Regions from separate parts of the Microbulbifer sp. MCCC 1A16149 genome, predicted to be linked through region 3. Evidence: predicted binding sites of a transcription regulator. Region 3 holds the regulator's gene; each other region holds the start of a gene.
The links. Region 3 encodes sigma-54, which starts transcription at its own class of promoters, with help from an activator protein. Its sites were predicted from a motif close to TGGCACANNNNTTGCNNT; they were not measured.
Positions count from the first base shown of each region.

Region 1 (2,193 bases), 360 kb from region 3:
TCGAAATTACCGCCAGCTCAGAACCGAAAGTGGCAAAGTAGAGAATGTTCAGCACCGCAACCTGCTTGAACTTGTAGCGGTGCATCGGATCCGGCAGCTTCACAAACACTTCTTTATTAATGTCGTAACACTTCTTCGCATCGAAAGCGTAGAGCGCCACAAGTGAAACATAAATCGCGATAGCCACCGGCTGCGCCAGCATGCCCACACCGCTTGGAGAAAGCTTCCAGGTCAGCAGCGCCAGCGCCGCGTACATCGGCAGCTTCATGATCAACAACAGCACGAAGTCCGAAGGACTGGAAACTTCCATGCCGCCGATTTTTTTCGGCTTGAAGTAAGTGCCGCCCTTCGGAGTATCGGTTACCGAGCGGTAGTAAATCACACTGTATACCAGCGCAATCACACCGGTGATACCGATCGCATAGCGCCAGCCGTCTTCACCGCCAAACAGCAGAGCGATGGTCGGCAGGGTCATGGCGCCAGCGGCGGAACCGAAGTTGCCCCAGCCACCGTAGATTCCCTCCGCGGTACCCAGCTGCTTGGCCGGGAACCACTCGGATACCATGCGGATACCGATGACAAAGCCCGCACCGATAAATCCCAGCAGGAAACGGCCAATGGCTGCCGCCATAAAGCTGTCTGCCAGCGCGAAGATAAAACAGGGAATACTGCCAATTGCCAGCAGCAGGGAGTAAGTCAGGCGCGGGCCGTACTTGTCCGTCAGCATGCCGATGATGACCCGCGCGGGAATGGTCAGCGCCACGTTCAGGATCAACAGGGTTTTTACCTGCTCAGAGGTCAGCGACAGGCTGTCGGCAATGGCCATCAGCAGCGGCGCATGGTTGAACCAGGCAAAGAAGGTAATAAAGAAAGCAATCCAGGTCAGGTGCAGCACCCGGATCTTTCCCGTGAAGGAAAACAGATTTATTGAATCACTGGACATGGACTTATCCCGTTAGTTATGAATTTCTGACCTGAGAGAAAAGGGCGCTTCCCACATCGGGAGTCCCATCTCCAACAGGCTTAACAGCGGGGAGTTGAACGCGGTTTCTGATACTCGCTTTGTTAACTCTCTCTCATCAGCCACCTGCCATGCGGGCATAAAAAAAGCCCACGGGCACAGCTGGGCTGTTGCCGGTGGACTTCGTTGTCCGCTATTTCGTTTTTTGGTGCCGCGCAATATTTGTGGCGGTCTCCCTATTTGTTATTCAAGTTCTGTGCCATATCTGGGCACCTGGGAGAAACTGGTGCGTAGACCCAGTATTTATTGGGGCGCAATCACGCCGGAGATGAAAATGGCGACATTGAGGTATTTGACTGCGCACCAACTGGTGCGCCAGGTCCGTACAACTGCCCTGTTTTGGGTTTTCCTGTGCGCCGGGGTACAGACTGGTGCACTCCGGTCGTGCAGCGGCGCTGTGCCCCTCCGGGCAAAAATTAAACGGTGCGAGTCTGATGCGGCGTTTTGTGACGGATAAAATCCAGAGTCTGCTGATACAGGTCTGAGCGGAACAGCTCCGCGCTATTGTCATCGGTCGGCGCAATTTCGTTGCACAGTGCGAGTAGTTCGCGGGCCTTCTTTTCGGTGGGTCGGCCGTGTTCCGTGGTGGGGTTGGCGAACACGTGCCAGCCGGGGTTTTTGCTCGGTGTCTGTCCACCCGGTGCCACCAGTTCGTCATCCAGGGAAGCGGCGATGGTGGCCGCGGGCAGATCCAGATATTCCGGGCGCGCGAGAATGGCCACGGCATCCCGGCGCTGGCTGCGGTCGCACAGCCAGGCGCAGGCTTCGAGCAAGGCGGCGCGCAGTGCCAGGTGGGTTGCCGGGTTGGCCTCGTGCCAGCTGCGGGTCACCGCCAGTACCTTTTCCGGCATGGTGGGCATCAGCGTGTTGCTCGGTGTAGCGATGACGCCGATCTCTTCCTGTACCGCCAGCGTATTCCAGGGTTCCCCCACACAGAAACCATCGATATCCCCGCGACGCAGGTGATCCACCATCTGCTCCGGCGGCAGTACCACGATACGCACATCGCCATCGGGGTTGATACCGGCGCTGGACAGCCAGTGGCGTAACTGCAGGGTGTGGCTGGCGAAGGGGTACACGCTGGCGAAGGTCAACGGTTTGGCAGCCGTGTCGCGCTTGTCCAGGTGGGCCTTGAGTGCGGCGCCGGTGCCTTCGGGGTGATTGCCGAGGAC
Region 1 is NZ_CP185959.1:651,316-653,508, forward strand. It holds gene ACONT6_RS02775 (NarK family nitrate/nitrite MFS transporter) at 1-943, opposite strand, end outside; gene ACONT6_RS02780 (CmpA/NrtA family ABC transporter substrate-binding protein) at 1,438-2,193, opposite strand, start outside.
Region 1: ACONT6_RS02775 (NarK family nitrate/nitrite MFS transporter) is a predicted target of sigma-54. The motif match lies at 1,206-1,223, and genes of this name have one in related genera.

Region 2 (2,193 bases), 1.5 Mb from region 3:
TTTTGTCCGAGGTGATCAGCGGGCGCAACACCAGGGTGTCGGTGACGCTGTCGATCACCGCGAGGTTTTTCAGGGTCTGGCTGGATACCTGGGCGATGGCTTCACCGGTCACAACTGCATCCACTTCCAGTTCCTTGGCCACGGCGGAGGCGGCGCGCAGCATCATGCGCTTCAGTGTCACGCCCATATAAGAGTCGTCCACCTGTTCAAGGATCTCTGCGACCACTTCGTCGAAGGGCACGGTGATGAACTTCACCCGGTGGGAGGCGCCGTACTTTTCCCACAGATAGAAGGCGACTTCCTTTACTCCCAGTTCGTGCTGGCGTCCGCCCAGATTGAAAAACAGAAAGTGGGTGCGGATGCCGCGTTTCATGGTCAGGTAGCTGGCCACTGTGGAGTCGAATCCGCCGGAGACCAGGGACAGCACCGGATCCTGGGTGCCCAGCGGGAAGCCGCCGAGGCCCTGGTGCAGCTCTTCGATCACGTTCAGTTTGTCGTGGCGGACTTCCAGCTTCACGGTGACATCGGGATTTTTCAGTTTTACCCCGAGAGCATCGGTGTTCTTGTTGAGTCCACCGCCCACGTACTGCTCCACGTCAAGGGACTGGAAGTCGTGCTTGCCGGTGCGCTTGACGCGCACACAGAAGGTCTTGCCGGCCAGCTGTGGTCCCCAGATCGGCAGGGTCTTCTGGTAGATATCGTCCAGGTCACCCAGGGGGAACTGTTGTACCCGGGCAAAATTGGCAATGCCGGGAGTGTGCGCCAGTACCTCTTCAATGCGTTCGGAAAGGTGGGATACTGCATCGGGTGCAATCACGTCGATCTTTTCCCAGTCTTTCTGCACCTTGATCCGGTCGTCCAGCTGTCGCATCAGCTTACGCAGGTTATCTGCAAGCTGGCGCGACATGCGCTTGCGCACCGGATTGCTCTTGATGGTGATCTCTGGGAAAAATTTGACGACGAAATGCATGTGAATGTGCCGGAACCGCGGTTGAATTTGAGGCCGGGTTGCGCTGAGTCGCTTCCCGGCAAAGGTGGCGAATTATAAACTCGCTATCGGGAATTTGCTTGCGGCACTGTTTTGGTGCCTGGCGTGACCATGCAGCCCCAAAATGGTGCAAATTGTGGTTTTGGGGCACCAACTTTGGGACTACCTTGAGGGGGCGGCGATGGCTCGCGGCAGAAAACAGGCCGTTATCGCTGAATTCTGCCCTCCCGACACCGCGCGCAACCGGTTTGCCCCAATTTGGCACATTCCTTGCTTTGACTGTTGCCACAAGATAAAGCGAATTGGCGCGACACATAACTTATCATTCTTGGAGGACTGCAATGTCAGCGAAAACGCTCGGACTCATCAAAGAGAGCGAAGCCAAATGGGTAGACCTGCGCTTCACCGATACCAAAGGTAAAGAACAACACGTTTCCATTCCTTCTAAGGAAGTTGACGGCGAGTTCTTCGAAGAAGGCAAGATGTTCGACGGTTCCTCCATCGCTGGTTGGAAGGGCATCAACGAATCCGACATGATCCTGATGCCGGACGACGAAACTTCTTTCCTCGACCCCTTCACCGACGAAGCGACCGTTATCATTCGCTGTAACATCGTCGACCCGATCACCGGCCAGGGCTACGAGCGCGACCCGCGTTCCATCGCACTGCGCGCTGAGGAATACCTGAAGTCCACCGGTTACGGTGACACCGCGCTGTTCGGTCCGGAGCCCGAGTTCTTCGTATTCGACGACATCACCTGGGGTGCCGAAATGGGCGGCGCCTTCTACAAGATCAACTCTGAAGAAGCCGCCTGGTCCTCTGGTGCTTCTTTCGCCGAAGGCAACATGGGCCACCGCCCGGGCGTTAAAGGCGGTTACTTCCCGGTTCCGCCGGTCGACTCCCTGCACGACGTGCGCGCCGCTATGTGTTCCGCCATGGAAGCCATGGGCCTGGAAATCGAAGTACACCACCACGAAGTGGGTACTGCGGGCCAGTGCGAGATCGGTGTTGGCGCCAACACCCTGACCAAGAAAGCGGACGAAGTTCAGATCCTGAAGTACGCGGTACACAACGTAGCCCACGCTTACGGCAAAACCGCTACCTTCATGCCCAAGCCGCTGGTAGGTGACAACGGTTCCGGCATGCACGTGCACCAGTCCTTCAGCAAGGACGGCGTAAACCAGTTTGCAGGCGACGCCTACGCT
Region 2 is NZ_CP185959.1:3,981,146-3,983,338, reverse strand. It holds gene thiI (tRNA uracil 4-sulfurtransferase ThiI) at 1-970, opposite strand, end outside; gene glnA (glutamate--ammonia ligase) at 1,330-2,193, shown strand, end outside.
Region 2: glnA (glutamate--ammonia ligase) is a predicted target of sigma-54. The motif match lies at 1,248-1,265, and genes of this name have one in related genera.

Region 3 (2,193 bases):
ATCCCCCGCAATCCTAGACAGCCATCACAAATAATACCGGCACAACCAGAAGCAAAAGTCGTTTCGGCACACTTATTGCTTAACCTGCCTCTTGTGTTCCGATTTGCCCCGGGGTAGTCTGCAGGAAATGAGCTTTACGCCGCCGTAACAGATACAGATTCTGTACAGCGCACCAACGCCAGATAATTCTGCCGGCATACCCCCTTATGAAGCAGTCACTCCAGTTAAAACTCGGTACCCAGCTGACGATGACGCCCCAGCTGCAACAGGCCATTCGCCTGCTGCAGCTGTCGACCCTGGACCTGCAACAGGAAATCCAGTCGGCGCTCGACAGCAATCCGCTACTGGAATCGGACTTTGACGAGCACGCCGGCGAGACACACCAGGATCAGAACACCCCCGCCAGCTCCGAAGGCCAGGAGCGCGAAGCCGCCGAGCGCGAGAGCGCCCTCGAGGCCAAGAACGAGTCCACTGCCGATGGCGACTGGAACAGCGAGATCCCGGATGACCTACCGGTGGATACCCGCTGGGACGACATCTATACCGGCGGCAGCTACACCGGCGGCGACGGGGAAGACTTCGCCCTCGAACACCGCAACGCGGTATCCGAGAGCCTGCAGGATCACCTGCTGTGGCAGCTCAATCTCACTCCGCTAACCGATGGCGACAAGCTGATCGGCGAGTCACTGATCGACGCCATTGCCCCCAACGGTTTCCTGGATTCAGACCTGGACGAAATGGCCGAGGCCCTCGAAGTCGAAATCGACGAGGTTCTCGCGGTCCTGAAAACCATCCAGCAGTTTGAGCCGGTGGGCTGTGGCGCCCGTGACCTGCGCGAGAGCCTGCTGCTTCAGCTGCGCCAACAACCGACGGAAACACCGTGGTTGCCCCAGGCATTGATCGTGGTGGACCAACACCTGGACCTGCTGGGGAAACGGGACTTTCGCCAACTGAGCCGCCGCACCCGCCTCAGCGAATCCCAGCTGGGCGAAGTCATGCGCCTGATCCAGACCCTCACGCCCTACCCCGGCGAGGCTTTTGGCGGCGAAGAGCCCCAGTATGTGGTGCCGGACGTCATCGTGAGCCGTAGACAGCAGCGCTGGGTGGTGGAACTTAACCCCGAAACAACGCCCAAGCTACGCATCAACGACGCCTATGCATCGCTGATCAAGCGCGCCGACAACTCCAGCGAGAACAACTACCTGCGCGACAACCTGCAGGAGGCGCGCTGGTTCCTGAAAAGTCTGCAGAGCCGCCACGAGACCCTGCTCAAGGTCGCCAGCTGTATCGTGGAAAAGCAGCAGGGATTTTTCGAACTGGGACCGGAGGCCATGAAACCCATGGTGCTGGCGAACATTGCCGAAACCATCGGCATGCACGAATCCACCATTTCCCGGGTAACCACCCAGAAGTACATGCTCACCCCACGCGGTGTGTTCGAGCTCAAGTACTTCTTCTCGAGCCATGTCAGCACCGACTCCGGCGAGGATGCCTCATCTACTGCCATCCGCGCACTGATCCGCAAGCTGATCGACGCCGAGCAGCCGCGCAAGCCCCTGTCGGACAACAAGATCACCCAGGAGCTGGATTCACAGGGAATCAAGGTGGCCCGACGCACGGTGGCGAAATACCGGGAATCCATGGGAATCCCCTCCTCCAGCGAGCGAAAACGACTGGTTTAACCAGTCAGGTCACAAAGCCGGGGCACTGCAACCCTCCCGCGATCATTTTCTGAGCGACCAATGCACCGACATTGAGTGTATCCTTCCATTCTGGCGCACTTCCTAGTAGGGTTGCCGCCCTGTGCGGGGGTGCTGCCAAATTGTGTTGCACCCGATGAGGAGAAATCCATGCAGATCAATATCAGTGGCCATCATGTTGACGTAACTCCGGCCATTCGCGATTACTGCCTGACCAAACTGGACAAGCTCTCCCGCCACCACGACCTGATCACCAATACACAGGTCATACTTTCCGTCGACAAACTCATCCAGAAAGCCGAAGCGCGGGTTCACGTGAATGGCAAGGATGTGTTTGCAGATTCGGAATCGGAAGATATGTACGCGGCGATTGATTCTCTCGCCGACAAACTCGACCGGCAGCTGCTGAAACACAAAGAAAAGTTACGCAGTCACCGCTAGTCGTAACACAATCAGGTTACCGGCTGGCCTGTACCGCTAGATCATCAGTAAG
Region 3 is NZ_CP185959.1:1,006,919-1,009,111, reverse strand. It holds gene ACONT6_RS04100 (RNA polymerase factor sigma-54) at 207-1,682, shown strand; gene hpf (ribosome hibernation-promoting factor, HPF/YfiA family) at 1,851-2,141, shown strand.